3 regions of the Bradyrhizobium sp. 31Argb genome follow, and region 2 is predicted to be linked to each of the others. Evidence: predicted binding sites of a transcription regulator. Region 2 holds the regulator's gene; each other region holds the start of a gene.
What was found. Region 2 encodes PhoB, which activates phosphate uptake and scavenging genes when phosphate is short. Its sites were predicted from a motif close to TGTCATNNANCTGTCAT; they were not measured.
Positions count from the first base shown of each region.

Region 1: a site for PhoB is predicted at 1,483-1,499, ahead of ppk2 (polyphosphate kinase 2). Genes of this name have one in related genera too.
Region 3: a site for PhoB is predicted at 9,854-9,870, ahead of AAFX91_RS13920 (alkaline phosphatase D family protein). Genes of this name have one in related genera too.

Region 1 covers NZ_JBEGDB010000382.1:197-5,561, reverse strand. Annotated here, with positions in the region: gene AAFX91_RS38020 (fumarylacetoacetate hydrolase family protein) at 75-1,244, opposite strand; gene ppk2 (polyphosphate kinase 2) at 1,551-2,471, shown strand; gene AAFX91_RS38010 (autotransporter domain-containing protein) at 2,573-5,365, opposite strand, start outside.
Region 2 covers NZ_JBEGDB010000201.1:1,588-14,142, reverse strand. Annotated here, with positions in the region: gene AAFX91_RS29480 (polysaccharide deacetylase family protein) at 1-744, opposite strand, end outside; gene AAFX91_RS29475 (OmpA family protein) at 913-2,307, shown strand; gene AAFX91_RS29470 (hypothetical protein) at 2,307-2,603, shown strand; gene AAFX91_RS29465 (lysylphosphatidylglycerol synthase domain-containing protein) at 2,916-3,971, shown strand; gene AAFX91_RS29460 (ATP-binding protein) at 4,004-5,302, shown strand; gene pstS (phosphate ABC transporter substrate-binding protein PstS) at 5,446-6,456, shown strand; gene pstC (phosphate ABC transporter permease subunit PstC) at 6,650-7,642, shown strand; gene pstA (phosphate ABC transporter permease PstA) at 7,646-8,491, shown strand; gene pstB (phosphate ABC transporter ATP-binding protein PstB) at 8,497-9,309, shown strand; gene phoU (phosphate signaling complex protein PhoU) at 9,321-10,037, shown strand; gene phoB (phosphate regulon transcriptional regulator PhoB) at 10,156-10,863, shown strand; gene AAFX91_RS29425 (GcrA family cell cycle regulator) at 10,984-11,499, opposite strand; gene AAFX91_RS29420 (aspartate aminotransferase family protein) at 11,999-12,555, shown strand, end outside.
Region 3 covers NZ_JBEGDB010000056.1:10,079-23,028, reverse strand. Annotated here, with positions in the region: gene AAFX91_RS13960 (alpha/beta hydrolase family protein) at 1-875, shown strand, start outside; gene AAFX91_RS13955 (DUF2269 domain-containing protein) at 872-1,339, shown strand; gene AAFX91_RS13950 (SDR family oxidoreductase) at 1,508-2,827, shown strand; gene AAFX91_RS13945 (thiol-disulfide oxidoreductase DCC family protein) at 2,824-3,231, shown strand; gene AAFX91_RS13940 (NAD(P)/FAD-dependent oxidoreductase) at 3,330-4,574, opposite strand; gene typA (translational GTPase TypA) at 4,677-6,503, opposite strand; gene AAFX91_RS13930 (Crp/Fnr family transcriptional regulator) at 6,799-7,560, opposite strand; gene AAFX91_RS13925 (response regulator) at 7,777-8,148, shown strand; gene AAFX91_RS13920 (alkaline phosphatase D family protein) at 8,251-9,789, opposite strand; gene AAFX91_RS13915 (TAXI family TRAP transporter solute-binding subunit) at 10,008-11,447, opposite strand; gene AAFX91_RS13910 (4a-hydroxytetrahydrobiopterin dehydratase) at 11,620-11,919, shown strand; gene AAFX91_RS13905 (YkvA family protein) at 12,032-12,415, shown strand; gene AAFX91_RS13900 (TAXI family TRAP transporter solute-binding subunit) at 12,418-12,950, opposite strand, start outside.

The DNA.
Region 1 (5,365 bases), on a different contig from region 2:
GCACGCCCCGGAATGACGGCGGAGTTTGAGGCTCGAGAAGTGGTGGGTTACGCTTCGCTAACCCACCCTACGGACTACGAACCACGGACTGCGAGGCTCTTCATCAATGCGGAGATACCAAACGTCCAGGGTTCGCATTCGTCGCTTGAGCGCATGCGGTTGACGAGCTTGCCGAGCTCGGGTGCTGCAATCGTGACGATGTCGTCGCGCTTGTGGGTAAAGCCCTGGCCCGGCGCATCGCGGTCTTTTACGGGCGCGAACATGGTGCCGAGGAAAAGCGCAAAGCCATCAGGATATTGATGGACCGGTCCGATGGTCTGCGCCACGAGGTCGGTCGGATCGCGGCTGATCTTGCTGATCGACGAGTGGCCTTCGAGGACGAAGCCGTCCAGTCCTTTCACGGTCAGGCCGACATCCATGTTGCGCACACGGTCGAGCGAGAAGCTGCGGTCGAACAGGCGGAGCAGCGGGCCGACGGCGCAGGAGGCGTTGTTGTCCTTGGCCTTGGAGAGCAGCAGCGCCGAGCGTCCCTCGAAATCGCGCAGGTTGACGTCGTTGCCAAGCGTGGCGCCGACGATGTTGCCGCGGCTCGAGATGACGAGCACGACCTCCGGCTCCGGATTGTTCCAGGTCGATTTCGGATGCAACCCGGCATCCATGCCGGTCCCGACCGAGGACAACACCGGTGCCTTGGTGAAGACCTCCGCGTCGGGGCCGATGCCGACCTCCAGGTACTGGCTCCAGGCCTGCTGCTCTATCAGCACCTGCTTCAGCCGCATCGCCTCCTCCGATCCGGGCTTGAGCTTGGAGAAATCGTCGCCGACCAGCCGCACCACCTCTTTGCGGATGGCCTCGGCGGAAGCGGGATTGCCGCGTGCCCGCTCCTCGATCACGCGCTCCAGCATCGAAATGGCGAAGGTGACGCCGGCGGCCTTCAACACCTGCAAATCGAGCGGCGCGAGCAGCCACGGCTTTTGCCGATCGCGGCGATCCGGCGGCGTGTTGGCCGCAATGCTGTCGAGCTCGCCGAGCGGCTCGCCCTTGATGGTGCGCAGCACGGCGGCCGGATCGCTCTCCTCGCACAATGCGCTGACGGTCGGAAAGCGCGCGGTCACATCGAACACACCGTCGCTGCGCACGGCGACCACGGCAGGTCCGTCACGCCGTGGCAACCAGACGCGCCCGACCAGCGTGCCGTTGGTGCCGTCCTCCGGCAGGATGTCTTTGGCAGTCAGCGTGATCATTAGGCTATCTCCCATCCTTTTCGTTTTTGGCCAGCAACAACGGCTGAGGCTCCCTCAGTCGCCGCTCCCACTCCGCCGTCATCGTCCGCGCAGGCGGACGATCCAGTAAACGCCAGCCTCTCGGCCAAGCCACAAGCGCCAGCGTTTACTGGATGCCCCGCCTTCGCGGGGCATGACGGGCAACAGCGGAGCTTCTTAGCACGCCTGCGACGCCAGTGTGAGACGCTCGTCATTCCGATGTCACACAAGCATCGTCAATTCCGGCACTCCACATCCCGACTGTGAGCAGCCGAGAGACAGCACTCCATGACCACATCCACTCCGATCGACGAAGCCGCCCTGCGCGAGCGCATCAACCAGGAAATCGCCGACAATCTCGACGAGGAACTCGAGCTCGAACTCGACGATATGCGGCTGGACGATCTCGACGACGCTGCACGGGCGGGCCTGCCTGTGCTCGATCGCAAACTCTATTTCCGGGAATTGCTACGGCTGCAGGGCGAGCTCGTGAAGCTGCAGGACTGGGTGCAGCACGAGAAGAAGAAGGTCGTGATCCTGTTCGAGGGCCGCGACTCCGCCGGCAAGGGCGGCGTGATCAAGCGCATCACCCAGCGCCTCAACCCGCGCATCTGCCGCGTCGCGGCGCTACCGGCACCAAGCGAGCGGGAGCGGACCCAATGGTACTTCCAGCGCTATGTCGCGCATCTGCCGGCCGGCGGCGAGATCGTGCTGTTCGACCGTAGCTGGTACAACCGCGCCGGCGTCGAGCGTGTGATGGGCTTCTGCACCGACGAGCAATACCAGGAATTCTTCAAGTCGGTGCCGGAGTTCGAGCGCATGCTGATCCGCTCCGGCACCATCCTGATCAAATACTGGTTCTCGATCACCGACGACGAGCAGCAATTCCGCTTCACGATGCGGATCCAGGATCCGCTGAAGCAGTGGAAGCTGAGCCCGATGGACGTCGAGGCGCGGTCGCGGTGGGAGCAGTACACCAAGGCCAAGGAGACGATGCTGGAGCACACCCACCTGCCCGACTCGCCGTGGTGGATCGTCGATGCCGTGGACAAGAAGCGCGCCCGGCTGAACTGCATCTCGCATCTGCTCAGCCAGATTCCGTATCAATCGGTGCAGCACATCGCGGTTGCGCTGCCGCCGCGCGTCCGCAATCCCGACTATCACCGCGGCCCGATCCCGCCGGAGATGTACGTTCCGGCAGCGTTCTGACGGAACGCGTTGTAGGGTGCGCAAAGCGCAGCGTGCCCACCTTTCTTGCACCGACCGTGGATGGTGGGCACGCTGCGCTTTGCCCACCCTACGCTTTCTGGCTACCAGGAAAAGCGCACCACGCCCTTGCCGGCGTAGGATTGGCTGATGCCGGAGAATTCGCCTTCGAAGGTTCCGGCCGCGGACCAGCCGTTCAGCCACTTCATCTCCAGCGATGCCGTGGTGAGCGCGGAATCATGCGCCTGCGCCGCGCCGTTGACGACGAAGGCTGCGCCCGGCAGCGTCTGGAACACGGCGCTCGCGGCACGGTCCGGGTTGAAGTCATGCGCCCAGGCGGCGCGGCCGCGCAGCGTCACTATTCCGTCCTCCACGGCGAAGGATTTGTCCGCGCGCAGGCCGAGCTCGGTGCGCGTGTCGGTGACGCTCTTGGCGGTGTAGTTCAGCGCAAAGGTGCTGGCTCCGGAGACCACGGCCTCGGCATAGTTCGGCAGGTCGAAGGTCGTCACCTGCGCCGCCGCATAGGGCGTGAGGCCCAGCCACGGCGTGGCGTAGCGATAACCGCCTTCGAGCCGGCCAGAATAGGTGTTGGCGTTGAACTCGGCGCGGAGGTGATCGACACCTGCGACGGTGACGAAGCGGTCCGTGGTGACGTCCTGCCAGCCATAGGCGAATGCGGCGGAGAGATAGGCCGGGCCCGTGGTGGTGCGCGCGAATGCGCCGGCCTGGAACAGGTCGGAGCGGCCCCAGCCCAGGCCGTTGACGCTGAAATTGGTGCCGCCGCCGGCAAGCGCAAAGCCCGCGAGCAGCGACGGCGAGACGCGATAGTCGAAACCGACAGCGGTGCCATAGACGCTGCTGCTCGCGTTGTTCGAGCCGAGCACGGCGTTGCCGTCCGTGGTCTGCGAACCGCCAAAGCCTGCAGCCCACACCCTCCAGCGCGGGTCGAAGCCCGGCGGCGCGGCGGGTGCCTTGCGATAGACGGCGGCGTAGGCATCGCGTTCGCGCTTGCTGCGCGCCATGCGGGTTGAGGCGTAGGCGTTGGCGCCGTCCATATCGGCGAAGGGCATTGCGCCCGCGCCGTCACTGAGGCCGCCGTTGCGGCCGGCGATGAACGGATCGGTCAGCAATCCCAGGAACAGGTTCATCGCGTTGAAGGTCGCCTGCTGCGATCCCGTCGCCACCTCGCCCGAGGCTTGCGTCAAGCCGGCCGGCGTCAGCGATGCGAACGGCAAGGGAATGCTGCCATTGGCATTGAAGAAGTTGGTCAGCGCGCCAGCGACGTTGTGCTGATTGATGTTGAGATTGGACCCGGCGCCGAAGTCGAGACCGAACGTCAGATAGACATTGGTCGCGTCATAGCTCAGCGCCGCCGTCAGGCCGCCCGGCAGGCCGGCCACATTGAGGCCGCCGAATGTCGTCCCGCCAAGGCCGCCATCCGCGGTCAGGATCGTATAGGGCCGCTTCGAAACCGAGCTGCCGGGCGAAAGGCTGGCGCCGACCGAACCGGCGAGCGTAGCCGTGCCGGTCACATGGGCGAAGGAGGACGTGGTGGAGCTGAGCTGCACCAGATAGAGCGCGCCGGACTGCAGTGCGAGATTGCCGGCAACGGTGGTGGAAGCACCCGGCACCGCATTGCCCGGCATGAACGCGCCGCCGCTCGCGATCGCGGTGTTGCCGACCGTGCCGACGCCCGAGAGCACGCCGCCGGCGCTGACCGCCACGCTGCCGTTGATGACGCCATCGACTGCGAGCGTGCCGCCGAGCACATTCCAGTCCTGCGCGCCGGTGCCAGTCACGGTCCATTTCGAGCTGTCGACCTTGTTGAAGGTCGAGAAGCCATCATACTGATTTCCCGGTCCGATCAGGCTGAGGTCGAACGTGCCGGTACCGGTGCCGCCGAGCTGGAAGGTGTCGCCGCCGTTGCCGAACACCAGGCCGTGGATGACGCTGCCCGGGCCGAGCGTCAGCACATTGGGGGTGCCGAAACCGCAGCCGCAGAACTCGATCGCAGCGAAACCGGTGGCGGCGTTGATGGTGCCCGAATTGAAGACGGAGCCGCCACCGTTGACCACGATGCCGACGGCGTCGCTACCGACATTGATGGTCCCGGTGTTGACGACCTGATTGCTGCCGGCAGACCCGGCAGTCGAGACTTCGATGCCGGCGGCCGGCGCGTTGTTTCCGACGGTGATCGTGCCCGCGTTTGTGACGGTGAGGGAATCGCCGACCGCGAAGATGCCTGTGGTGCTGTCGCCGCCGACGATGCTGCCTGTGTTGGTGATGGTGCCGGACGCGCCGAGGGAGAGCGGGAACGAGATAATGCCATAGCCCAACATGCCGACGTTGATCGTGCCGCTGTTGGTGATCTTCGTGTTGTCGCCGGCTGCGATGATAGCCATGCCGAAATCGTCTGATGTGATCGAGCCGGCGTTGCTGATCACCGCGTTGTTGCCCTGCACAGCAATGCCCGCGGCGTCGTGGCCGACCGTAATGCTGGCGCCCGCAGTGTTGGTGATGGTGTTGTTGTCGTTGATCGCGAAGATGCCGGCCGTGGGCGAAGAGGTGAAGCCTGTCGTGATCGTGCCGGCGTTGGTCACCGTGCTGTTGCCTGCGACGAAGATACCGTTGCCGAAGTTGCCGACCGTGATGGAGCCGGTCGCGGCGTTGGTGATCGTGTTGTTCTGGCCCGCGAAGATGCCGGTGCTTCCTGGTGCAGCGGAAAGCGTACCGTTATTGATGACGGTATTGGAGTCGTTGAGGCCGATCGCCGCTATGCCGTTGTCGCCAACGGTCGCTCCCGACTGCACGTTGACCGTGAGACTGTTGACGCCGGCGCCGGCTTCAAAACCGCTGGGGACGAGGCCGCTGCAGGTGACAGTCGCCCCGCTCGTTGC
Region 2 (12,555 bases):
TTCCTCGGACTGCCGGGCGAGATTGCAATGGGTGATGGTGTGCGCGCCGATTGTTACCAGCGGATCGTTGGCGAACTCCTTCAGTTCGCTCCAGGACATGCAGAACTTGCGCGCGATCGTCGTCTCGTCGACATCATGGCGCGCACATAGCGCCGAAACCTCGCGCTGGACATCCTGCTCGCCCGGCAAGCTCCGCAACCAGTCGTGCAACTGCTCGAAAGCTGTGTGTTTCGCCTCCGGCGTCGAGGTATCGATCGGCGTCATCGTTCCGCCGATCGGCGCCTCGATCGCGGCCGCCTTGGCGATCAGCTGCTCCAGCGCGATCCACCACAGCCGGCCGGTCCCTTCCGCGAAATCGCTGGCGGCATAGACAATGAACGGCGCGTCGAATTCGCGCATGACAGGCAGTGCATGGTCGCGGTTGTCGCGATAGCCGTCATCGAAGGTGAAGCAGGCAAAGCGCCGCGCGAAATCACGTTCGGTCATCCGCCGGTGCATCTCGTCCATGGTGACGATGTCGATGTCGAGCGAGCGCAGATGTTCCAGCATCGCGCGCAGGAACTCCGGTTCAACCTCGAGATGATGGTTCGGCTGGAACTCATCGTTGCGGCGTGGCCGGACATGGTGCAGCATGAAGACCGCCCCGACGCCTGCGAAGATTGGTCGCAGCAGGAAATGGGCTCCCGAGAAATACAGCGCTTCGAGCCCGGCGCGGATAACGGTTTTTCTGAGCTGTTTTTTCATCCGGGAAATCGGCCGGCCGGTTGCATTACGGAGCGAAATTAGCGAACCACCGCTGAACAAACGGTTAGCCGGCCCGGTTATACGCGGCTCTTTGCCAGACGCGGTATTTCGGGTTTGACAGTCAGCCAAGGGTTTGTTTTCTCTCTGGTTCCGGAGCCAGGACCCCGAATGCACGAACTTTTCAAGTGGAGTCGCAAGTGGTGGCCGGGCGTGATTCCGCTGGTCATCTGTTGGGGTATCGCGGCCTGGACCTCGACCGCAACCGTGGAGGCTGATCTCGCCGCGCGATCAAACGCCGCGCTCAAGGACACCATCCTTGACAAGCGCAGGATCGCGGTCGCCGGGCGGGACGTGACTTTTGCCGCCGAGGCGTTCTCGGAGGAGGGCCGTCAGAGCGCGGTAGCCTCCGTCGAGGCGGTGCCCGGCGTGCGCCTCGTCAATGACGGGACGCGGCTCGTTCCCGAAGCAAAGCCATTTGTCTGGTCGGCCGAGCGCGATGTCGTCCGGGTGACGCTCACCGGCAGTGCGCCGTTACCGTCGAGCAAGGGCAAGCTGCTCGAAGCGGCCCGCAATATGCTTGGCGGCGTCGAAGTTGCCGACCAGATGTCGCTCGCGCGCGGCGCGCCGCCGCGCTTCGACAGCGCGGCGCTGCTGCTGCTCGACCAGATCGGCAAGTTGAAGGATGGCAAGATCACGCTGACCGATACCAAGGTCAACCTGTCCGGCATGGCGCGCGAGCTCGGCGGGCGCGAGGCGATCGCGGCGGCGCTGCGGAATCTGCCCGAGGGCTATTCGGTCGCAGCCAATGACATCAAGGCGCCGCCCTACATCTTCCAGGCCTACAAGGATCCGGTCGCGGTGACGCTGACGCTCACCGGCAATGTGCCCGACAACAACGCTCACGCCGCGCTCGTCGCGGCCGCCGGACGCAAGTTCTTCTCGGAGAAGGTCGTCGACAACCTCAAGGCCAGCGTGGGCGCTCCTTCCGGCTTTGCCAACGCCGTGGTGCCGGCGCTCGGCGCCTTATCGCGGCTGTCGACCGGCACGCTCGTGGTGACCGATCGCCAAGTCAAGCTGTCGGGCGACGCCTTCTATGATGCCGCCGCCAACCAGATTCGCGCCGGCCTCGGCCGGGATTTTCCGCAAGGTTGGCAATACAAGGCCGACATTTCGGTGAAGCCGGCGGCCTCCCCGGTGGATGCGACCGTGTGCCAGCAGCTCTTCACCGAGCTGCTGTCGAAGGCGAGGATCCGCTTTGAATCGGGCAAGGCCGATATCTCCGCGGATTCCGTGGGCCTGCTCGATCGCCTGACCGAGACCGCGCTGCGCTGCCCGAATGCCACGATCGAGATCGCCGGCCACACCGACAGCGACGGCGACGAGAGCGCCAACCAGGCGCTCTCCGAACGGCGCGCCGAGGCGGTGATGGACTATCTGGTCAAAGCGGGCCTGCCGGCGACGCGCTTCCAGGCGGTCGGCTATGGCGCCACGCAGCCGCTTGCCGGCAACGACAGCGAAGAAGGCAAGGCGCAGAACCGCCGCATCGATTTCGTGGTGAAGTGATGGCCTATCTGGCGACGTTCTTCTGGGGTTGGCTGCTCGCGGCGCTGTTGATCGGCCTTGCGATGGGCTGGATATCGGTGGTGCAGCGCGGGGAAGGGGTGTCACGAAAGCTGGCGCGATGGCTGGCGCTGCTTGCGGCGATCCTGATCGCCCTTGCGCTCGGCCACATCGTTCCCGGCCGCTTCGGCTATTGGCTCGACCTGTTCCTGATCATGTTCGCGCTCTATCTCGCCGGATGCCTGGTGGGATCGTGGCTGCGTGACTGGGTGGTGTCGCGCAGCCAGCCGGCCAGATGAGGTGGCGAGTTGCGGCTGCCAGGCGGGTTTCGTGCTCCCGATGGCTGCTGCCGGGACGTTCGGTCGCATCGGTGGTGGGCTGGCCACGGCCCGCGCCTGCGTGTCAACTCCTTGTCGGATCGGCGAGAATGCAGCAAAACTGTGCACCTGCTGTCATGAACTCCCCCTAATGTGTTGAAGATGCGCGTTTTATCGTCGCCAGACGAATTCCACTTCGACCCGAAACGCGCTACGACAGGCGGAAGGGAACAGCGGAGCGTCGGCGGGGTTCGCCCGGTAGCCGTCGTCGCGGGATCGCAATTCGAGGTCTAGATGCTGGAAGCAATCCGCAAGGCGATCGCGTTTCTGCGCCAGAAGCAGGTCCTGCACAAATTGGGCGTTGCGATCAGTATCACGGTCATCGCGATCGCGTGCTACGTGCTCTATCACATGCTGCGCGGCATCGACACCAACGAGGTGCTCGAGGCCATCAAAAGCACCGAGCCGCGCCAGATCGCCCTCGCGGCGCTGTTCGTGGCGGCCGGCTATTTCACGCTGACCTTCTACGACCTGTTCGCGGTGCGTGCGATCGGCCACAGCCACATTCCCTACCGCATCAATGCGCTCGCCGCCTTCACCTCCTATTCGATCGGGCACAATGTCGGCGCCAGCGTCTTCACCGGCGGGGCGGTGCGCTACCGCATCTATTCGGCCTGGGGGCTGAACGCGATCGACGTCGCCAAGATCTGCTTCCTGGCCGGGCTGACCTTCTGGCTCGGCAATGCCGCCGTGCTCGGCATCGGGATTGCCTATCATCCGGAGGCCGCCGCTTCGATCGATCAGCTTCCGCCCTGGCTCAATCGGGTCGCGGCATTCACGATCATCGTCGCGCTGGTGGCCTATGTGGTCTGGGTCTGGACCCAGCCGCGGGTGGTCGGGCGCGGGCCCTGGACGGTGACGCTGCCGGGCGGGCCGCTGACACTCTTGCAGATCTGCATCGGCATCATCGACCTCGGGTTCTGCGCCTTGGCGATGTACGTGCTGGTGCCGGACGAGCCCAATCTCGGCTTTGTCGTGGTGGCCGTCATCTTCGTCTCGGCGACGCTACTGGGCTTTGCCAGCCACTCGCCCGGCGGCCTCGGCGTGTTCGACGCCGCCATGCTGGTCGGCCTCTGGCAGATGGACCGCGAGGACCTGCTCGGCGGGATGCTTTTGTTCCGGATGCTCTACTATATTTCACCTTTTGTCATATCTGTAATCTTGCTGACGTTTCGGGAGCTTATCCTCGGAGCGCGAATCAAGCGCCTGCGCCATTTGGGAGCTGGCTCCGACGCCAAACCGCGGCATGAGGCCGTTTATGTCCGCGAGCGCGGAGACACGAGCGCCTGACGCCGCCGCCTGAACAGGAAGAAGCCGGCTCAATGGCCCTTCACGAATCCTCTTCCTCCTTCTTCTCGCCGTGGCCCGACCGGCTGCGGCACTCGGCTATTGTGCTGCTTGCGGCGGGGCTGGCGCTCAGCGTGCTGGTCGCGCTCGATGAGCTCTCGCTGATCCGCGCTTTTGCGGTGTTCCTCTGCATCGCCGCCGCGGCGCTGGTGCCCTGGCGCCTGCACGACGTGGCGGCCTCCCGCGAGGATACCCGCAGCGTCAACCCGGTCGAGAACGGGGCGGTTGCCGCCGTCGTCGCCGGCATGCCGGACCCGGCGGTGCTGCTCGACCGCGCCGGGCGCGTCATCCATCTCAATGCCGCAGCGGCCCAGTTGGCGCCGGCGCTGCGCAAGAACGAGCTGGCCCAATTCGCGTTGCGGTCGCCGGAGATCATCACCGCGCTGCGCGAGGCGATCGCCACCACCGAGCCGCGGCGCGCCACCTATCTCGATCATGTCCCGGTCGATCGCTGGATGGAATTGGTGATCACGCCGGTGCCGGTGCCGACCCTGTTCGGCGGCACCGACAAATGCATGCTGATGACCTTCCACGACCTGACGCCGCTGCGCCGGGTCGAGGAAATGCGCGCCGACTTCGTCGCCAATGCCAGCCACGAATTGCGGACGCCGCTCGCGGCGCTGTCGGGCTTCATCGACACCCTGCAGGGACCGGCCAGGGACGATCCGCGGGCGCGGGAGCGCTTCCTCGGCATCATGCACACCCAGGCCACCCGGATGGCGCGGCTGATCGACGATCTGTTGTCGCTGTCGCGGGTCGAGCTCTCGGCCCATGTCCGCCCCGACACCTGCGTCGACCTGATCCCGATCATCCGCCAGGTCGCCGACGGCCTGGAGCCGCTGGCGCGCGAGCGGCAGGTCGTGATCGAGATCCAGCTTCCCGAGACGCCGGTCATGATCGCGGGCGACCGCGAGGAGCTGTTGCGGCTGTTCGAAAACCTGATCGAGAACGCCCTGAAATACGGCGCCTCCGGCGGCAGGGTGATCGTCTCGCTCAAGGAGGCCGCCTCCGGCGAGGGTGCCCCGGAGATCCGGGTCCTGGTGCGGGATTTCGGTCCCGGCATCGCCCCGGAACACCTGCCGCGGCTGACCGAGCGCTTCTACCGGGTCGACGTCGGCGACAGCCGCCTCCAGGGCGGAACCGGGCTCGGATTATCCTTGGTGAAACATATTCTTAACCGTCATCGCGGCCGTCTCTTGATCGAAAGCGTGCCGAAAAACGGCGCTACTTTTACCGCCTGTTTTCCCCAGGTGAAGACCGCCGCAGCGGCATAAAGTCAAGCAATTTCAATTGCTTGAATGTGTCATCCAACTGTCACCCAACCTTCGTAAAACGAGCATCGACCGCTCCTAAACGGACCGGCGTGAGCGCGATCGGGCGCATCCGGCGCTTCGCTCACAGGATTGGAGACCACCCCATGAATTTCTTTAGGACAATCGTCGCTGCCGGCTTGGTGGCCGTTTCGACGTCGGCCTTCGCGGCCGATATCACTGGCGCGGGCGCGACATTTCCGTTCCCGATCTATTCCAAATGGGCGGACGCCTATAAGAAGGAAACGGGCAACGGGCTGAATTATCAGTCGATCGGCTCGGGCGCCGGCATCAAGCAGATCCAGGCCAAGACCGTGACCTTCGGTGCCACCGATGCGCCGCTGAAGGCCGAGCAGCTCGAGAAGGACGGACTCGTCCAGTGGCCGATGGTGATGGGCGCGATCGTGCCGGTCGTGAACCTCGAAGGCATCAAGCCGGGCGAGCTCGTGCTGTCGGGCGAAGTGATCGGCAACATCTATCTCGGCAAGATCACCAAGTGGGACGATGCGGCGATCGCCAAGCTCAATCCGAAGCTGAAGCTGCCCTCTGACGCCATCACCGTGGTCCGCCGTTCCGACGGTTCGGGCACCACCTTCAACTTCACCGACTTCCTCTCCAAGTCGAACGCCGACTGGAAGTCCAAGGTCGGCTCGGGCACTGCGGTCGAGTGGCCGGTTGGCGTTGGCGCCAAGGGCAACGAGGGTGTTGCCGGCAACATCAGCCAGACCAAGAACGCCATCGGCTACGTCGAATACGCCTACGCCAAGCAGAACAAGCTGACCTATGCCGCGATGGTCAACAAGGCGGGCAAGACCGTGCAGCCGACCATTGCTGCGTTCCAGGCTGCTGCTTCCAACGCGGACTGGGCCAAGGCTCCGGGCTACTACGTGATCCTGACCGACCAGCCGGGCGATGCGTCCTGGCCGATCACCGCGGCGACCTTCATCCTGATGCACAAGGAGCCGACGGATAAGGTGGCTTCGGGCGAAGCCATCAAGTTCTTCAAGTGGTCGTTCGAGAAGGGCGGCAAGGCCGCCGAGGAGCTCGACTACATTCCGATGCCGGAAGCGGTCGTCAAGCTGATCGAAAAGACCTGGGCCTCGGACATCAAGAGCTGAGCCTCGCATCGAGAGCCTCGCGCCCCGTCATCTTCCGGGGCGCGAGTGCAGCAAGTGATCCCGGAATCCCAAGGGGTTCCGGGTCTGGTCCTCGGACCCAGAAGCGGCGCCGGATAAACTCGTCGGCAAGATCGCTCGACAAGAAGCGACCCTTCTATTGTATCAGTCAACACAGGGGATTGGCGTGGCAGACATGGCCGTTCAAAGCGACGTAATGGCAGCCTCCGGACCTTACGATCGTGCCAAGGCCCTCAGCGCCTTCAAACTCGGTGACCTCACCTTCTACTGGATCACCCGGGCCTGCGCGATTTCGGTGCTCCTGATCCTTGGCGGCGGCATCATTCTTTCGCTGATTGCCGGCGCCTGGCCGGCGATGAAGGAATACGGCTTCGCCTTCCTGTCGACGCAACGCTGGGCGCCGTCGGCCGATCCGCCGGTGCTCGGTGCGCTCGGGCCGATCTATGGCACGCTCATCACCTCTATCATCGCGATGCTGATCGCCATTCCCGTCGGCATCGGCATTGCGATCTTCCTCACCGAGCTTTGCCCGCAATGGCTGCGCCGCCCGATCGGCATCGCGATTGAGCTCCTGGCCGGCATCCCCTCGATCATCTACGGCATGTGGGGCTTCTTCGTGCTCGGCCCGTTCCTCGCCAACACCTTCCAGCCGTTCATGATCCGCCTGTTCGACGGCGTGCCGCTGCTGGGCGCGGTGTTCGGCGGCCCGCCGTCCTATCTCAGCCTGTTCAACGCCGCGCTGATCCTGGCGATCATGGTGCTGCCCTTCATCACGGCGATCTCGGTCGACGTGTTCAAGACAGTGCCGCCGGTCCTGAAGGAGGCGGCCTACGGGGTCGGCTGCACCACCTGGGAAGTCGTCCGCAACGTCGTGATTCCCTATACCCGCGTCGGCGTGATCGGCGGCATCATGCTGGCCCTCGGCCGCGCACTCGGCGAGACCATGGCCGTGACCTTCATCATCGGCAACTCGTTCCGCATCTCCTCCTCGATCTTCGCGCCGGGCACGACGATCTCGGCGGCGATCGCCAGCGAATTCGCCGAGAGTGACGGATTGCACCAATCGGGCCTGATCCTGCTCGGCCTGTTGCTGTTCGTGCTGACGTTCATTGTTCTCGCCTGTGCGCGACTGATGCTGATGCGTCTGGAAAAGAAGGCGGGGAACTGAGCCATGAATCCGATTTACAGGTCTCGCCGTCGCAACGACATCATCATCCGCGGGCTTTGCATCGCCGCTGCCGCGTTTGGGGTGACTTGGCTGGCGCTGATCCTGTTCACGCTGTTCTACAACGGCCTCGCCGGCCTCAGCCTCGATGTCTTCACCAAGAACACGCCGCCGCCCGGCTCCACCGATGGCGGTCTCCTGAACGCGATCGTCGGCTCGGTGATCATGACCGTGATCGGTGTCGGCATCGGCGCGCCGCTCGGCCTGTTTGCCGGCACCTATCTGGCCGAATACGGCAAGCATGACCGGCTCACTTCGGTGATCCGCTTCATCAACGACATCCTCTTGAGCGCGCCGTCGATCATCATCGGCCTGTTCATCTATGGCGCGGTCGTCGTGCCGATGGGCGGCTTCTCCGCGCTGGCCGGCTGTCTGGCGCTGGCGGTGATCGTCATCCCCGTCGTGCTGCGCACCACCGAGGACATGCTGCTGCTCGTCCCCAACCCGCTGCGGGAGGCGGCCTCCGCGCTTGGCCTTCCGCGCTCGCTGGTGATCAAGCGGATCGCCTATCGTGCGGCGCGCTCCGGCCTGATCACCGGCGTGCTGCTGGCGACCGCCCGCGTCGCCGGTGAGACCGCGCCGCTGCTGTTCACCGCGCTGTCCAATCAGTTCTTCAGCCTGAACCTGACCAAGACGATGGCGAACCTGCCGGTGACCATCAACAACTTCGTGCAGAGCCCCTACGCCTATTGGAAAGAGCTCGCCTGGAGCGGGGCCCTGCTCATCACCTTGACCGTGCTCGCGCTCAACATCGGCGCGCGCATCCTCGGCGCCGAAAGGAGCGCAAAATGACCGATATGACCGTATCGACGACCAGCCCGAGCGCGGCCATTCCCCAGAAATCGCTGCCGGAAGCGCCGCCGAAGGTGACGGCACGCAGCCTCAACTTCTATTACGGCGAGCACCACGCGCTGAAGAACATCAACCTGGCGCTCGGCACCAACCGCGTCACCGCCTTCATCGGTCCTTCCGGTTGCGGCAAGTCAACGCTGCTGCGGATCTTCAACCGGATGTACGACCTCTATCCCGGCCAGCGCGCCACCGGCCAACTGATGCTGGACCAGACCAACATTCTCGACCCCAAGCTCGATCTCAACCTGCTGCGGGCGCGGATCGGAATGGTGTTCCAGAAGCCGACGCCGTTCCCGATGACGATCTATGAGAACATCGCCTTCGGCATCCGCCTTTACGAGAAGATCTCGAAATCCGAAATGGACGGCCGAGTCGAGAAAGCGCTGCGCGGCGGCGCGCTGTGGAACGAGGTCAAGGACAAGCTCAACGCCTCCGGCCTGAGCCTCTCCGGCGGCCAGCAGCAGCGTCTGTGCATCGCCCGCACGGTTGCGGTGCGGCCCGAAGTGATCCTGTTCGACGAGCCCTGCTCGGCGCTCGATCCGATCTCGACCGCCAAGGTCGAGGAACTGATCCAGGAGCTGTCGGAGGACTACACGATCGCGATCGTCACGCATAACATGCAGCAGGCGGCGCGCGTCTCCGACAAGACCGCGTTCATGTATCTGGGCGAACTGATCGAGTTTGACGACACCAGCAAGATCTTCACCTCGCCGAGCGATCGTCGCACCCAGGACTACATCACCGGCCGGTTCGGTTGAGGAGGGACATCATGGCTTCTGAACATACCGCCAAGGCGTTCGACAGCGATCTTCAGGAACTGACCCGTCTGGTCGCGGAGATGGGCGGGCTGGTCGAACGGATGATCACCGAATCCGTCGATGCGCTGATCCGCCGCGACATTGCGCTCGGCAAGCGTGTCGTCGCTTCCGACATCGAGATCGACAGCCTGCAGCGCGTGATCGAAGAGCGCGCCGTGCTGACGATCGCCCGCCGCCAGCCGATGGCCGTCGACCTGCGCGAGATCGTCGGCGCGATGCGGGTGGCGACCGACCTCGAGCGGATCGGCGACCTCGCCAAGAACATGGGCAAGCGCGTCGCCGCGCTGGAGAACGACTTCCAGCCGCTGAAGCTGATCCGCGGCTTGGAGCACATGACCGACCTCGTGCTGTCGCAGGTCAAGTCCGTGCTCGACGCTTATGCCGCGCACGATCTGCCGGCCGCGATGAACGTCTGGAAGAGCGACGAGGAGGTGGACGCGATCTGCACCTCGCTGTTCCGCGAGCTCCTCACCTACATGATGGAAGATCCGCGCAACATCTCGTTCTGCATCCACCTGATGTTCTGCGCCAAGAACATCGAGCGGATCGGCGACCACGCCACCAACATCGCGGAGACGGTGTTCTACATGATCGAGGGTCAGCAGATGACCGACAAGCGGCCGAAGGGGGATATGACGACGTTCGCCACGACCGTTCCGGGCAACTAGAGCACATCCAGGAAAGTCGAAGCCGGTTTTCCGAAGAAGATCCTGCTCAAAACATCAAAGGAAGAGTGGGATGACGATTCAGGCAGAGAGTCATCCCGCTATAGGAGAAGCCAAGCCGATGAGCGCACGCATTCTGGTGGTCGAAGACGAAGAAGCGCTGACGACGCTGTTGCGCTACAATCTCGATGCAGAAGGCTATGATGTCGAAACGGTCGCCCGTGGAGATGATGCGGACACAAGGCTCAAGGAACGCATTCCCGACCTTGTCGTGCTCGACTGGATGCTGCCGGGACTCTCCGGCATCGAGCTGTGCCGCCGTCTACGGGCGCGGCCGGAGACCAAGCAGCTCCCGATCATCATGCTGACCGCGCGCGGCGAGGAAAGCGAGCGCGTGAGGGGACTGGCGACCGGCGCCGACGACTACATCGTCAAGCCGTTCTCGGTGCCTGAACTGCTGGCGCGGGTGAAGGGCCTGTTGCGTCGGGCAAGTCCGGAGCGGCTCGCCACCGTGCTCACCTATGGCGACATCGAGCTCGACCGCGAGAAGCGTCGCGTCGCGCGCTCGGGCCGTCCGATCGATCTCGGCCCGACCGAATATCGCCTGCTGGAGTTCTTCCTGGAGCATCCCGGCCGCGTGTTCAGCCGCGAGCAGTTGCTCGACAGCGTCTGGGGGCGCGACATCTATATCGACGAGCGCACCGTCGACGTCCACATCGGCCGCCTGCGCAAATTGCTCAATCCCGGCCGCGAGCAGGACCCGATCCGCACCGTCCGCGGCGCGGGCTACGCGCTGGATGATCGCTTCGCGAAGGCCGAGCAGTCGTAACTCGGCGACCTCAATCCGTAGCCCGGGTGCAGCGAAGCGTAACCCGGGGAAATTTGGACCTGCCGATACAGCATTGCCGGGTTACGCTGCGCTTCACCCGGGCTACGATCTGTCGTCGGCTTACTTGCCGTGTGACGGCTTGACCGTCGGACGGCGGCGGTCCGCTGCCGGCTGGTAGGCGACGCGGGAGTGGTGCGCGCAATAGGGAAGGCCGGGAAGCGCCTTGCCGCCGCAGAAGAAGAATTCCGGGCTCGAGGGATCGCCGACCGGCCAGTGGCAGGTGGCCTCGTTCAATTCGAGCAGCGACAGCCGCTGGCTCATCGGCACCACATTGTCGTAGGCGATAGGGTCCGCTTCCACCTCCACCTCGAAGGCGTGCGCGAGCGCGGTGTTGCCGCGGGAGACCGGACGCGCCACGCGCATCATCGGCTGTGCGGGACGCGCCTTGCGCTGCCGCGGTGCGGTGGCGGCTGGACTCTTGGCGCGACCCGAGAGGCCGAGCCGGTGCACCTTGCCGATCACTGCATTGCGCGTCACGTTGCCGAGTTCCGCTGCGATCTGGCTGGCCGAGAGCCCGGCTTCCCAGAGCTTCTTCAATTGCTCGACGCGTTCGTCGGACCAGGTCAATACCGTCATCGCATCTTTCCCTTCGCGTTGCGCCGGCCGATCCTGGGACAGCGCTGCGATGCCTAATCTCAAAAATCCCTGCGGGCAGAATCCCTTAAGGCTCGCCGGGCACGAAAACCGCACCCGAACGTGTACGCCGCACACAAAGGACTCTAGGGATCAAAACTGCCGCACGAGATGTCGTACCCGACAGGCCAGACGCTACAATATGGCGTGACTCTGGCGCAAGAGTCCGCGCCTATGCGTCCACATGTTCCGACATTTAGGGATTGCAATCGGGCTTTTCCACTACACTGGAAACCCGCGGATTACCCGGTACTTTGCAGCGCAGCCTGGCGGCTTCGTGGCGATTGACAGCACCCGCCGCGCGCATAGAATGCCTTTACGTGCCGCCCTGCAAAGGCGGCACGTTTTGTTTTCGCTGGATGAGCTCCAGCCGCGTGTCTGCATCGCTGCACGCCGCCAGGGCTCATCTGAAAGGCTTGTCTAAAACCCTTCAGTGATCGCCATGACCGACAGCGCCACGTCGCATCTGCTTCCCGTTTTTGCCAGGGCCGATCTCGGCTTCGAACGCGGCGAAGGCTGTTGGCTGATCTCGACCAAAGGCGAGCGTTATCTCGACTTCACCTCCGGCGTCGCGGTGAACGCGCTCGGCCATGCCCATCCGCATCTGGTGAAGGCGCTGCAGGAGCAGGCGACGAAGCTCTGGCACATGTCGAACCTGTTCAAGAGCCCGGACGGCGAGAAGCTTGCCGCGCGGCTGTGCGAGCAGAGTTTTGCGGACTTCGTGTTCTTCTGCAATTCCGGCGCGGAAGCGATGGAAGGCGTGATCAAGGTCGTGCGTCACTATCACTTCTCGAAGGGGCATCCGGAGCGCTATCGCATCGTCACCTTCGAAGGCGCCTTCCATGGCCGCACGCTCGCGACGCTGGCCGCGACCGGCGCCGCCAAATATCTCGAGGGCTTCGGCCCGCCGATGGACGGTTTCGACCAGGTGCCGCATGGCGACATCGAAGCGGTGAAACGCGCGATTGGTCCGCAGACGGCAGGCATCCTGATCGAGCC
Region 3 (12,950 bases), on a different contig from region 2:
CCGCGGCGCTCGGCTCCGGGGCAGCTCCGGCGCAACCCGTCTTGGGGGCGCAAGGCGAGGAGGGTGAGCCGAACCGGCGGCAGCAGTGGCTGGTGCCGTCGCCCGATCCCGCGCGGCCGGCGCGCGCCCTGCTGTTTCGCCCGCCGGGCGCAGGGCCGTTTCCGCTGGCGTTGGGCGCGCATGCCACGACGCAGAACGTGTTGCGTCGGGCACAGATGCCGCAGCCCGAATACCGCGCGCTGGCCGGCTTTCTGGTCGCACGCGGTTTTGCCGTGCTGGTGCCGGAGCGGATAGGCCATGGCGCCACAGGCGGAACATACCTGGAAGACCAGGGCGGCTGCGACGAGGCGGATTATTCACGCGCGGCTCGGGCTACCGCCGGGCAGATCAGGCTCGCACTCGATTACCTCAGCGACCAGTCCTTCATCCTGAAGGATCACGCCGTCGTCATCAGCCATTCCGCCGGTGGCTGGGGGGCGCTGGCGCTTGCCGCCGAGAGCCCCAATGGCGGCTCTAAGAGCATCTTGGCGATCATCGCCTTCGCGCCGGGGCGCGGCGGCCGCGTCAATGATTTTCCGAACCAGGTTTGCGCGCCGCATACCCTGCTCGCTTCCGCGGCCGAGTTCGGCCGAGGCGCGAAAGTGCCGGTGACATGGCTCGTTGCCGCCAATGACAGTTATTTTTCGCCGGCGCTGTCGCGCCAGCTTGCCGATGCGTTTCGCGAGGCCGGTGGGCGGGTGGATTTTCACGTCCTGCCGGCCTATGGCGGCGAGGGCCATTGGCTGCCCGAAAGCGAGAATGGCGTTAAGCTCGCCACGGCAGAACTCGACCGCGCGCTGAGAGCGCGGCCTGCCGCTGCGGTCAGGAAGCGATGACGCTCTATTTCCTCGTCAAATATCTGCATGTGCTCGGCGCCATCGTCATCCTCGGCACCGGCACGGGCATCGCCTTCTTCATGCTGATGGCGCATCGCAGTGGCCATGCCGATTTCATCGCGCGCACGGCGACGACGGTGGTGATCGCCGATGCGGTATTCACGCTGACGGCGGTATTGTTGCAGCCGGTGACCGGCGGGCTGTTGATGCAGATGTCATCGACTTCGCTTACCGAGGGCTGGCTGCTTGCCTCGCTCGGGCTCTATGTCGTCGCAGGAGCCTTCTGGGTGCCCGTGATCTTCATGCAGATCGAGATGCGCGATCTCGCGAGGCTGGCGGCGGAGAAAAGCGAGAGGCTGCCGCCGCGCTATTTCGCCCTGTTCGGCCGCTGGTTTCTGTTCGGCATTCCCGGCTTCGGCTCGGTGATGCTGATTCTCTGGCTGATGATTGCAAGACCGTTTTAGCCGCGTAGCCCGGGCGGAGCCAACGGGTCGCGCGAACGCGCGCCCGATGACAGGCTCCGCGCAACCCGGGACCTGCGCATCAACGTTTGCGAGTGCTCCCGGGTTACGCTGGCGCTTCACCCGGGCTACGGTGGCGGCGGATGATCGCAAGACCGTTTTAGGGGCAGGATGAGTGATCGCAGGATACTTGTGCTCGGTGCATCCGGGCTGATCGGCCGCTTCGTCACCGATGATTTGCGCATCCGAGGTTTCCAGACGATCGGGATCGCGCGCCGCTTTGCACCCTCGCAGAGGGGCAGCTCCCTCGACCTGGAATTGCCGGTCATGACGCTGGATGCGGCGGCGCTGGCGCGATTGTTGCGGGAGCGCGAGGTCGATGTCGTCGTCAATTGCCTCGGCGTGCTGCAGGACGGCCCGGGCAGCGATACCGGCGCGGTGCACAGAGATTTCGTCGCACGGCTGTTGGCTGGGATCCGTGACAGCGGACGGGCGATACGGCTGGTCCACATCTCGATTCCCGGCGTGGCCAAGGACGACCACACCGCGTTCAGCGTGACCAAGCGCGAGGCCGAGGGGTTGATCGCGGACTCGGGTATTCCTTACGCGATCCTGCGGCCGGGCTTCGTGGTGGCGCCGGCGGCCTATGGCGGCAGCGCGATGTTGCGCGCGCTGGCGGCGCTGCCGGTCGATCTGCCACAGAAGGATGCGGCGACACCGTTTCAGCCGATCGCGGTGGAGGATATCGCCGCGACCATCGCCTGGCTTGCCGAGCGCGATATCGCCGATCCCGCGGCGAGCGCCGTCACATGGGACCTGATGCAGCCGCAGCCGGTCACGCTCGGCGGCGTGATCAAGCAGTTCCGCTTTTCCTTTGGCACCGCCGACACGCCGCGCCTGACGCCACCCGCGTTCATGATCGATCTCGGTGCGAAGCTCGGCGATCTCGTGAACCGGCTCGGCTGGATGCCGCCCCTCCGCTCCACGGCGATCGCCGAACTGCGTCGCGGCGTCACCGGTGATCCCAGCGCTTGGATGGCGGCGACGGGTATCGTGCCAAGGACACTGGCGGAGGTGGTCGGCCAGCGCTCGGCGACCATCCAGGACAAATGGTTCGCGCGGCTGTTCCTGATCAAGGCGCTGGTGATCGCGAGCCTGGTGCTGTTCTGGGTCGCCTCGGGCTTCATCGCGCTGTTCGTCTCCTACGATGCTGCGGCCGGGATCCTGAGCGCGCGCAACTTTCCGCCGGCGCTGGTTGGGCCGTTCACGGTGCTGACCAGCCTGATGGATATTAGCATCGGCGTCCTGATCGCTTTCCGTCGCACCGCCGCCTTCGGTCTGATCGCGGGCATCGTGGCCTCGCTCGGCTATATGATCGGCACCGCGATCCTGACGCCCGATCTCTGGATCGAGCCGCTCGGCGCACTCGTGAAGACGGGACCCGCGATCGTGCTGATGCTGGTGGCGTTGCTAACACTGGATAACCGATGATGCAGTGGCCCGACGATGACGTGATCCTCTATGACGGCGTCTGCATCTTCTGCTCGCGCTGGGTTCGTTTCGTCATCGCCCGCGACTCTGATCGCCGCTTTCGCTTCACGCCGGTCCAATCGGACTATGGCACGCGGCTGGCGCGAACGTTCGGCATCGATCCCACCGACCCTGATACCAACGCGGTCGTGCATGGCGGCATCGCGTACTTCAAATCCGACGCCGCGCTGACGGTGCTGAGCCACCTGCCGGGCTGGCACTGGACGACAGCGCTGTTCGCGGTGCCAAAGCCGCTGCGCGACGCCGTCTACAATCTCATCGCCCGCAACCGCTACCGCATCTTCGGCAAATACGACACCTGCTTTGTGCCGGATGCGGAGACGCGGGCGCGGGTATTGGAATGATGCTCTCTCCCGTCATTGCGAGCGCAGCGAAGCAATCCACGCCTCCGCAGGTGGTGAAATGGATTGCTTCGCTGCGCTCGCAATGACGGAGTGTGCAGTTAGCGCTTCGCCTTTGACGCCAGCACTTCCTTCGCCGCGCGCTCGCCACTGTCTCGCGCGCCATGTGCGGTGGAGAAGAAGTTCGGCGAGGTCGCTTCACCCGCGAAGAACAATCGTCCATCGACAGGCGCGGCCAGCACGGCGCGTTTGTCTGCATGGCCGGGGAGTGCGTGCGAATAGGCGCCGCGGGCGAAGGGATCGTGCGCCCAGCGGGATTCCGTGAGCGGCGTCAGCTTGCGCCGGATGTCGTTGCCGAGGAAGCCCGCGATTTCGTCGATGCTGTGCGCGGCAAAGGCGCCGTCGCCGGCATCTTCCAGCTCTCTTGCAAACCGGCCGCCGAAAAAGCCTTCGATGCAGGGCTGGCCGAACGGGCGGATGTGATAGGTGCCCATCTCCGTGCGCATGCTGGCGCCGCGCAAATTGCCTTCCTTCGGAAAGGCGTCCGCATCCGCGAGCGCCAGCACCACCTTGTCGTCGACGCCAAGCGGCAGTCCCCGCGCGGCGTCGACCTTTGCCGGCAGCGCCGGCGAGAAGCGGATCGCTTCATGCGCGATCAAATTGGTCGGCACGGTCATGATCACGTGGTCGGCCGCAAGCGTGCCCAGCGACGTTTCGAGGCGCAGGCGTTTTCCGGAATGGTCGATCAGCGTGACATTGCAGTTGAGCGCGACGGGACATGAGGCACCATAGGCGGCGATCAGCGCGCCATAGCCGCGCCGCACGCGCCAATTGATGTTGGTGTCCTCGTAAGCTTCCATGTCGAGGATCGAGACCTGGTCGAGCTCGCAGCCGTTCACATAGGTGGAGATCGCGTCGATCATCGGATTCCAGCGGTTGCCCGGCTCGAGATAGCGGCTGGCGGGCGCGTCTTCGCCCGTTTGCGCAGCTTCCCAGGCGCGCTCATAGAATTCGTCGAGCGAACGGATGAAGTCGTCGCGATCGGCTTGCGGGAACGCCTTGCCATAGGCGCGCTCGCGCCAGGGCGGCAAGGTCTTGTTGATCGCGAAATTCAGTTGTTCGGCGATGGTGACGAAACTGTTCTTGTCCGCTGAATGCAGCCAGCCGCAGCCGACGTCGAACACCACATCGGGCGCGGCCTGAACCGTATGCGCCCTCCCGCCGACGCGGTCGCGCGCTTCCAGCACGATCGTGGAAAGACCGGAATCCTTCAGCGCATTGGCAGCGCCAAGGCCGGCTGCGCCAGCGCCGATGATGGCGACGTCGACTGAGGAGGGGAGGAGCATTTAGTCAGCGAATAGTGAGTGGCGAATGGCGAATAGCGTATAGGAAACGCCGCCAGAGGCCAAACGTCCCTAGTCGCTACTCCCCATTCGCTATTCGCACGTTTACGCTACCGCTTCCTTGGCCTTTTCGGCGCGCTTGCGGTCGTTCGGATCGAGGTGTTTCTTGCGCAGCCGGATCGACTTCGGCGTCACTTCGACGAGCTCGTCGTCCTCGATATAGGCCAGCGCCTTTTCTAGGGTCATCCGGATCGGCGGGGTCAGGCGCACCGCTTCGTCCTTGGAGGTGGTGCGGATGTTGGTGAGCTGCTTGCCCTTCAGCACATTGATCTCGAGATCGTTATCGCGGGTGTGCTCGCCGACGATCATGCCCTTGTAGACCTTCCAGCCCGGCTCGATCATCATCGGGCCGCGATCCTCCAACTTGAACATGGCATAGGCGACGGCCTCGCCCTGATCGTTGGAGATCAGGACACCATTACGACGGCCCTGGATCTCGCCCTTGTAGGGCGCATAGCCGTGGAACAGGCGGTTCATGATCGCGGTGCCGCGGGTATCAGTCAGCAGCTCGCCCTGATAGCCGATCAGGCCGCGGGTCGGCGCGTAGAACACGAGCCGCAACCTGTTGCCGCCGGAGGGGCGCATCTCGATCATCTCGGCCTTGCGCTCGCTCATCTTCTGCACGACGACGCCGGAATGCTCCTCGTCGACGTCGATCACGACTTCCTCGATCGGCTCCAGCGCCTGGCCCGTGGCCTCGTCCTTATTGAACACGACGCGCGGACGCGACACCGAGAGTTCAAAACCTTCGCGGCGCATGGTCTCGATCAGGATCGCGAGTTGCAATTCGCCGCGGCCGGAGACTTCCATGGAATCCTTGTCGGCGGCTTCGGTGACGCGCAGCGCGACGTTGCCTTCGGCCTCGCGCATCAGGCGATCGCGGATCATGCGGCTCGTCACCTTGTCGCCCTCGGTGCCTGCGAGCGGGGAGTTGTTGACGATGAAGGACATCGACACCGTCGGCGGATCGATCGGCTGCGCCTGCAGTGGCGTCTCGACGGTGGGGTCGCAGAACGTATCGGCGACGGTGCCCTTGGTGAGGCCGGCAATGGCGACGATGTCGCCGGCTTCGGCTTCATCGAGCGGTGTGCGCTCAATTCCGCGGAACGCCAGGATCTTTGACACGCGTCCCTGCTCGACCAGCTTGCCTTCCGCATTCAACACCTTCACGGCCTGGTTCGGCTTGAGGATGCCGGAGGAGATGCGGCCGGTGATGATACGCCCCAGATAGGGATTGGCCTCGAGGATGGTGCCGATCATGCGGAACGGGCCTTCCTCGACCTTCGGCGGCGCGACGTGCCGCACGATCAGGTCGAACAGCGGCTGCATGCCCGCTTCCTTCGGGCCTTCGGGGCTCTCCGCCATCCAGCCCTGCTTGGCCGAGCCGTACAGGATCGGGAAATCGAGCTGCTCCTCGCTGGCGTCGAGCGCCGCGAACAGATCGAAAACCTCGTTGATCACTTCGGTTGGGCGCGCGTCGGGGCGGTCGACCTTGTTGATGACGACGATCGGCTTCAAGCCGACCTTGAGCGCCTTGGAGACCACGAACTTGGTCTGCGGCAGCGGGCCTTCGGCGGCGTCCACCAGCACGAGCGCACCGTCCACCATGTTGAGGATGCGCTCGACCTCGCCGCCGAAATCGGCGTGGCCGGGGGTATCGACGATGTTGATGCGGATGTCCTTCCACTGCACCGAGGCGGCCTTGGCCAGGATGGTGATGCCGCGCTCGCGCTCGAGGTCGTTGGAATCCATGGCGCGTTCGGCGACCTTCTGGTTCTCGCGGAACGTACCGGATTGCTGCAGCAGGCGGTCCACCAGCGTGGTCTTGCCGTGGTCGACGTGGGCGATGATGGCGACGTTACGAAGATTCATGGCTCTGCTTTTCGGTCATGCACAGGTCTTGAGCGATCTCGCCGGAAAGCCGGGATCGATCTTTAGCAACTACGGCCCCTCCGGGTCCGGATCACACTCAAGCCGTTGAAATCTCGCGGGGCGCGGTTCGCCTCAAAAAGCAAGCCCGGCCAAAAGGGACCGGGCAAAGCTTGCGCGTTTGCGGCGCAATATAGTCAGAAACCGTCAAAAAACAATGCGTTGTTTGCCGGTTACCGGCCGTTTTTCGAACCCTGCCGGTTGTTCCGGCAACCGCCGATATCTTACCGGGATCCCGCTATCCGGTTTCCTCTTCCTTGCTCGGATAGACGCCGCGGAGCACCTCCTCAAAGTGGTCCTTGACGGCCTCGTTGCACAGGCAGGAGCGGAGCCGCAGGACATCGAGGTTGCGGACCAGAATCGCGCCGCGGCGCGTCTCCAGCACGCCCTCGGCCTTGAAGGACTGAATCACGCGGCTGGCATAGCTGCGGCCCACCCCCAGCAGGGTGGCGAGCTGCTCATGCGTGAGCGGCACGGCGCCGTTGCCATTGGTGCGCTCCATCGCCGAGATGATCCATTTGGCGGTGCGCTGCTCGATCGAGTGGATTGCGTTACAGGCCGTCGACTGGAAGATCTGCGCCAGCATGCAATCGGCATAGCGCGCGAACACGTTGCGGATCGAGGGCGATTTCAGCTTGGCCGCTTCCAGCCTGCCGACCGTCATCCGCACGAACGGCCCGCCGAATTTGACGATGATGCGGGTATAGGCGGGAAGAAATCCCTGGCTGACGACGCCACCGACAGCACCTTCGCGGCCGACCAGAATGGTCTCGACGTCGCGGCCGTCCTCGTTGGTCACGAGGTAGGAGACGAGGCCGGGCCCGCAGGGAAAATACACAGTCTCGACGTCGTCGCCGGGGTTGTAAAGCAGGTCGTTGGCGTTGGCCTCGGCGCGCGCGAGGTGCGGTGCGATCAGCCCATAATCGGCGTCGCTCAGACGGCGCAACAGGTTGTTAAAGGGCCGGTCTGCTCTGTCCGGTTGGCTGCGTTGTTGAAGCATCGGGTCTCCCCCTCACCAACCGCGACGATAGTCAACCCGTTCCTCCTGTTGTGTGCACAAGTGAACAGACGACGGGATCCCGGTGTGGTGCGTTTCGATAAGGGAACCGCCGGTGTGCTTGGGCGACGCGCCGGCAGCGTGCCGATGGCCGGCTCATCACCGGCGATCAGATCAATCCTTCAAGACAGGACCTTCAACACAGGACTTGGCACGCTCATGGAACCCGCCCTCTTCAACGGCATGCCCTCCGACGTGTTGATCGTCGAGGATGATCCGATCATCGCCCTCGATTTCGAGGACACGATCCTCGGCTTTGGGGTGAAGACGGTGCGGACGGCGACCAGCGTCGCGCGAGCGCTTCAGATCATCGCCTATCGCCGGCCCGACTTCGCGCTGCTGGATGTCGTGCTGGCCCGCGAGAACACCTTTGCGCTCGCCGAAGAGCTCGGCGCGCTACAGATCCCCTATGTCTTCGTCACCGGCTATGGCGCCGATGTCCGCCTTCCCGCCGCGCTGGCCGACAAGCCGCGCCTGGTCAAGCCGTGCTCAAGCGAAGCGCTGGAAGCAGCACTGCGAAGGCGGGTCTAAGATCTGTAGCCCGGATGGAGCGCAGCGCAATCCGGGGTCTCGAGTTCGCCGATGGACCGTCCCGGATTTCGCTGCGCTCCATCCGGGCTACAGGCAGCCTTCCTACACCGGCTTCGGGTCGAGCGTGGTTGACCACAGCGCGACGTCGGCGCGGTCGCGCAAGGTTACTGTCATCTGTCCGGTTGCGCCGTCGATCTTGACGTGGCCGAAGAACTGCATGCCCGCCGATGGCGGCAGGTTCTGCTTGTCGGCGCCGGGCGCCTTGATGAACTTCACCTCGGGTCCAAACGTGTTGTCGAGCTCGTTGGGGCCGAACGTGCCGGCATGCAGCGGGCCGGAGACGAATTCCCAGAACGGATCGAAGTCCTGGAACTGCGCCTTGTTCGGATTGTAGTAGTGCGCGGCGGCGTAGTGCACATCCGCCGTGAGCCAGACGGTGTTGACGATCCCGGCGGTCTTGATGAAACGCAGGATCTCGGCGATCTCGAGTTCGCGGCCGCGCGGCGGGCCGTCTCCTTGCGCGAACGCTTCGGAGCCCTTGCTGTTGGCCGCATCGTCATAGACGATGAGGCTGAGCGGCATGTCGGAGGCGATCACCTTCCAGGTGGCGCGCGAGTTGAGCAGTCCGCGCTTCAGCCAGGCGAGCTGGTCCGGGCCGAGGAAATAGGCATCGGGGCCATAGCTGGTCTGCTGGTTCGGACCGTTGGGTCCGCGATAGCTGCGCTCATCCAGCATGAACACGTCCAGATGCGGTCCGTAGCTCAGCGTACGATAGACGCGCCCCGGCTCGACGATGCTTTCGCGCATCGGATACATCTCGTGGAAGGCGCGCGCCGCCAGCACGTTGATGTCGCGCTCCTTGTAGGCGGCAGGAAGCTGTTTTGACAGTGACCAGTTGTTGGTGACCTCGTGGTCGTCCCACTGCACGAAGATCGGCACTTCCGCATTGAACGCGCGCACATGCTCGTCGAGCAGGTTGTACTTGTGCGCCGCGCGGTATTCGTCGAGCGTCTCGGCGACCTTGGCCTTCTCCGGGATGGTGAGGTTCTTCCACAGCTTGCCGTCGGCGAGCTTCACCTCGGACGGAATGACGCCGTCGGCATAGATGGTGTCGCCGGAATGCAGGAAGAAATCCGGCTTGTATTTGCCCATGGTGGCGAAGGTGAACATGCCGCCGTCGTCGGGATTGATGCCCCAGCCCTGGCCGGCGACGTCGCCGCCCCAAACAAAAGTGACATCGCGCCGGTCGGCGGGCGCGGTGCGGAAGCGGCCGACCACGGGCTCGCCGGTGACGTTGACATGGGCAAGGTCGCGGAAGCGGACGCGGTAGAAGATGTCCTGGCCCGAGGGCAGGTTTTCCAGCAGCATCTTGGCGGTGAAATCGCTTTCGGGCAGCGCCGCGATCGGCGGCAGCGCGCGCGCGTCCTTGAAGGATTCGGTGGTTGCGACCTCGACCATCATCTGCGACGGCCGGTCGGCGCGCGCCCAGACCACGCCGCCGTCAACCCCGACATCGCCGGACTGCACGCCATGGGTGACGGCCGGCCGGTCAGCGGCGCGGGACAGGTGGGGCATCGCGATGACGCCGGCGCCAGCCGCGGCTGAAGAGAGGAATTTTCGGCGGGAAATCCTGATCGTCATGGCAAGCCTCCGTCGGCCCGGCGCCGGATGCGCCGAAATGTCGCAACAGACCTAGAAGGATTCTATGACGAAGCGATTACGGCTCCTAGCCGTCATTCCGGGGCACGCGAAGCGTGAGCCCGGAATCCATTCATCCACGTCGTTCGCGGCCCGATGGATTCCGGGCCTGCGCCTTCGGCGCATCCCGGAATGACGGGGCGTCGAGTATCCCGCCTTGGCTAAGCGGTCCCTGCCGCGCGGAATTGCGCGCTGGCGCGCTGCAGGTGTTGCGGCATGCTGATCAACAGCAGCTTGCGGTCGGTGACGGCGTTGTGGAACTGCTCGAGCGCGATGTTGAAGGCGGTCAGCGTGCCTTCCTCGATTGTGCCGTGCTCGTAGCATGCGAGCGCATCGCGCAGGATGTTGTCGGCTTCCGCCTGCATCTGGTCGAGCTCTTCCATCGAGTCGCTGTGGCGTGCGGCGGCGAGCATGTCGAGCAGCCGGTCGCGCTGCGAGGTGTTGATGCTGCGTTCGTCCTTTTTCAGGTAACCGGCAAACCAGGCGCCGGCCGAACCCATCGCGGACACCAGCATCAGTCCCCACCAGATGTAATCGCTGTAGCGGTCGAGGAAGGTCTTCTCGTCGCCATCGACGAAAGCCGCAGCCCCAGGATGCACGGGAATCGTGGCGTCCTTGTCGGTGTCCGGTGTCTCGATCCTGGCAGCCGGCGGGAAATCGTTCTTCAGCGATTGCCCGATCGAGAAGAGCTGCCGGGTGAAGATGGCGATGGTGGATTCGGAAATGCCCCTGCGCGCCACGATATGGTGCGAGAAGCTGATGGTCTTGACCTCGTCCGCAGGCCGGTCGACGCCGCCGAGCGAGCCGGCGGGGATTTGCGAGGCTTCATAGGCGGGATGGTTCTGCGCGATCGCTTCCGCCGCGTCGATGGCGAGGAAGGTCGGCGTGCCGCGGGTCGAGGCTGCGATCGCATCGGTCGTGATCTTGCTGTTGACGGGTCCGGCGGCGAGATAGGCGTCCGCTTTCTGGCTCTTGATCGCCTCGGCCGTCTCATTGGCGGAAAACTGGACGATCTCGACCTTGGCGGGGTCGACGCCATATTGCTGCAGGATCACCTTCAGGAGGTTGACGTTGGCGGGCGTGCGGCCGACGACACCGACGCGGTGGCCGGCGAGCTGCGCGATCTTGGTGATTTTTGGCGCGGCTTTCCTGCCCCTGCCTTTGCCCTGCGGCGGCACCCAGATCGCCACGACATTCTTGCGCAGCGTCGCCACCGCCTGCGCATTCCTGGGGACATCCAGATCGCCGCGGATAATGGCGAGGTCGGCCTTGCCGTCGGCCAACGCCTCGGCGCTGGCCACCGCGCCGTCGGTCTGCAGAAGACGCAGGCGGATTTGGCTGTTGCCCTGGTTGTAGGCTTGGGCCAGCGCCTGGACCACCTTGAGGTCGTCGCTGTTGGTGGGGCCGACCGCGATTCTGAGGTTCACCGGCCGCATCGCGAAGTAATAGCCGGCGGCCAGTGCGCCAATGATGGCAAGCGCGCCGGCGATCATCACGAAACTCAGCCGACGCCGCGCCGAACGCGGCGGCGAAGCTGGAGCGGCGACGAAGTCAGGCTCGGTCATCGATCGCGCAAACAGCCGTTTGAGGTTCTGGGTCATCCTGCCGACGCGTTTATCCTCCGCATTGTAACAAAATTCCGGCAGCGCCTAGGTTACAATCCCGTCATGGTTACCAGCGGCGATAGGACACGCTTTGCGGCCGCGTCGTGAGCATGGATCCCGCTGATGGCTGCCGGTGTTAGGGTGTGAGCGAGCGAGATGGAGGTTTGCCATGGCAGGACGGTTGTCGGCGGAGGCGCGGAAATCTGCGCTGAAGGAACTATCCGGCTGGTCCGAGGTGCCGGGACGTGAGGCGATCGCCAAGACTTTCACGTTCAGGGATTTCAACGAGGCCTTCGGCTTCATGACGCGCGTCGCGCTGATCGCGGAGAAGCGCGACCATCACCCGGAATGGAGGAACGTCTACAAGACGGTCGATGTGGTGCTTGCAACCCATGACGCCGGCGGCGTCACGGCGCGCGACATCGAATTGGCCAGGGCTATGGAGGCGATCGCCAAGCAGGCTGGCTGAGAGAGGCGACTTCTCCTTGGACGATCTTGCAGGGCAGGCGGGAGGTCCCCACCTTTTGCGTCAGGGATCGCGGGACCGCTTGGCGGGCTGTGGTCCGAGGGAGCTTCTTCCGATGACATCATCCGAACACACTGTCGGTTTCGAGCCGGCCGATCGGCTGGCGCAGGACCGCGAGAGCGTGCGACGGCGTTTCTGGATCAAGCTGAAGCGGGTGGTGGCGAAACTGCCTTTCGCCGAAGACCTGCTGGCGGCCTATTATTGTGCTTTCGACAAGGAGACGCCGCGCCATGTGCAGGCGGCGCTGCTCGGCGCCATCGCCTATTTCATCCTGCCGTTCGACTTCGTGCCGGACGTGATGCCGATTCTCGGCTTCACCGATGATGCCGCGATCCTGGCGACCGCGATCCGCGTGGTCGCAAGCCACATCACGCCGGAGCACCGCGAAGCCGCCCGTGCTGCGCTGAAGCGCGGCATCGAGACGGCGGAGGAGTCGTAGATCTAGCGCTTCTCGCCCGTGCGCACCTGCGCGCGGGCGGTGTTCTCCGCTTCCCATGCCTGGAACTGCTTGAACAGCGCCTCCTTGTCGGAGTCCGTCTGCAGCTTGGCTGCGGCCGGCGATTGCTTCAGGAACTCGTCGAAGCGACTGCGCGTCACGGCTTCCACGCTGTGCTTCTCAAGCCATTGCTTGGCCGCCGGCAGCCGGGTCCAGTCGGGCAGCGGCGCGGCCAGCGAGACCTCCTTCCATTTCGGATGGAACGGCGGGTTCTGGAAGGTCGGGAATTTCGTGAAGAAAGCATCCACGAACAGCGCCAGCTTGCGCGAGCGTTCCGTGTTCGGCGCCCAGTTATAGGCCGCGAGCACGGCGGGAACGGCGATGGTGTCGACGCGCTCCTGATCCGAAATCAGGTTCGGATAGTCCTTTGAGATGAGCGTCGCCGGCAGATAGTCGTTCTGCAGCGGCTTGTCATAGTTGACGGTGACGAGGTGGAAGCGGCCATCATTGTTGAATGTGCTGACCGACTTGTAGGGCT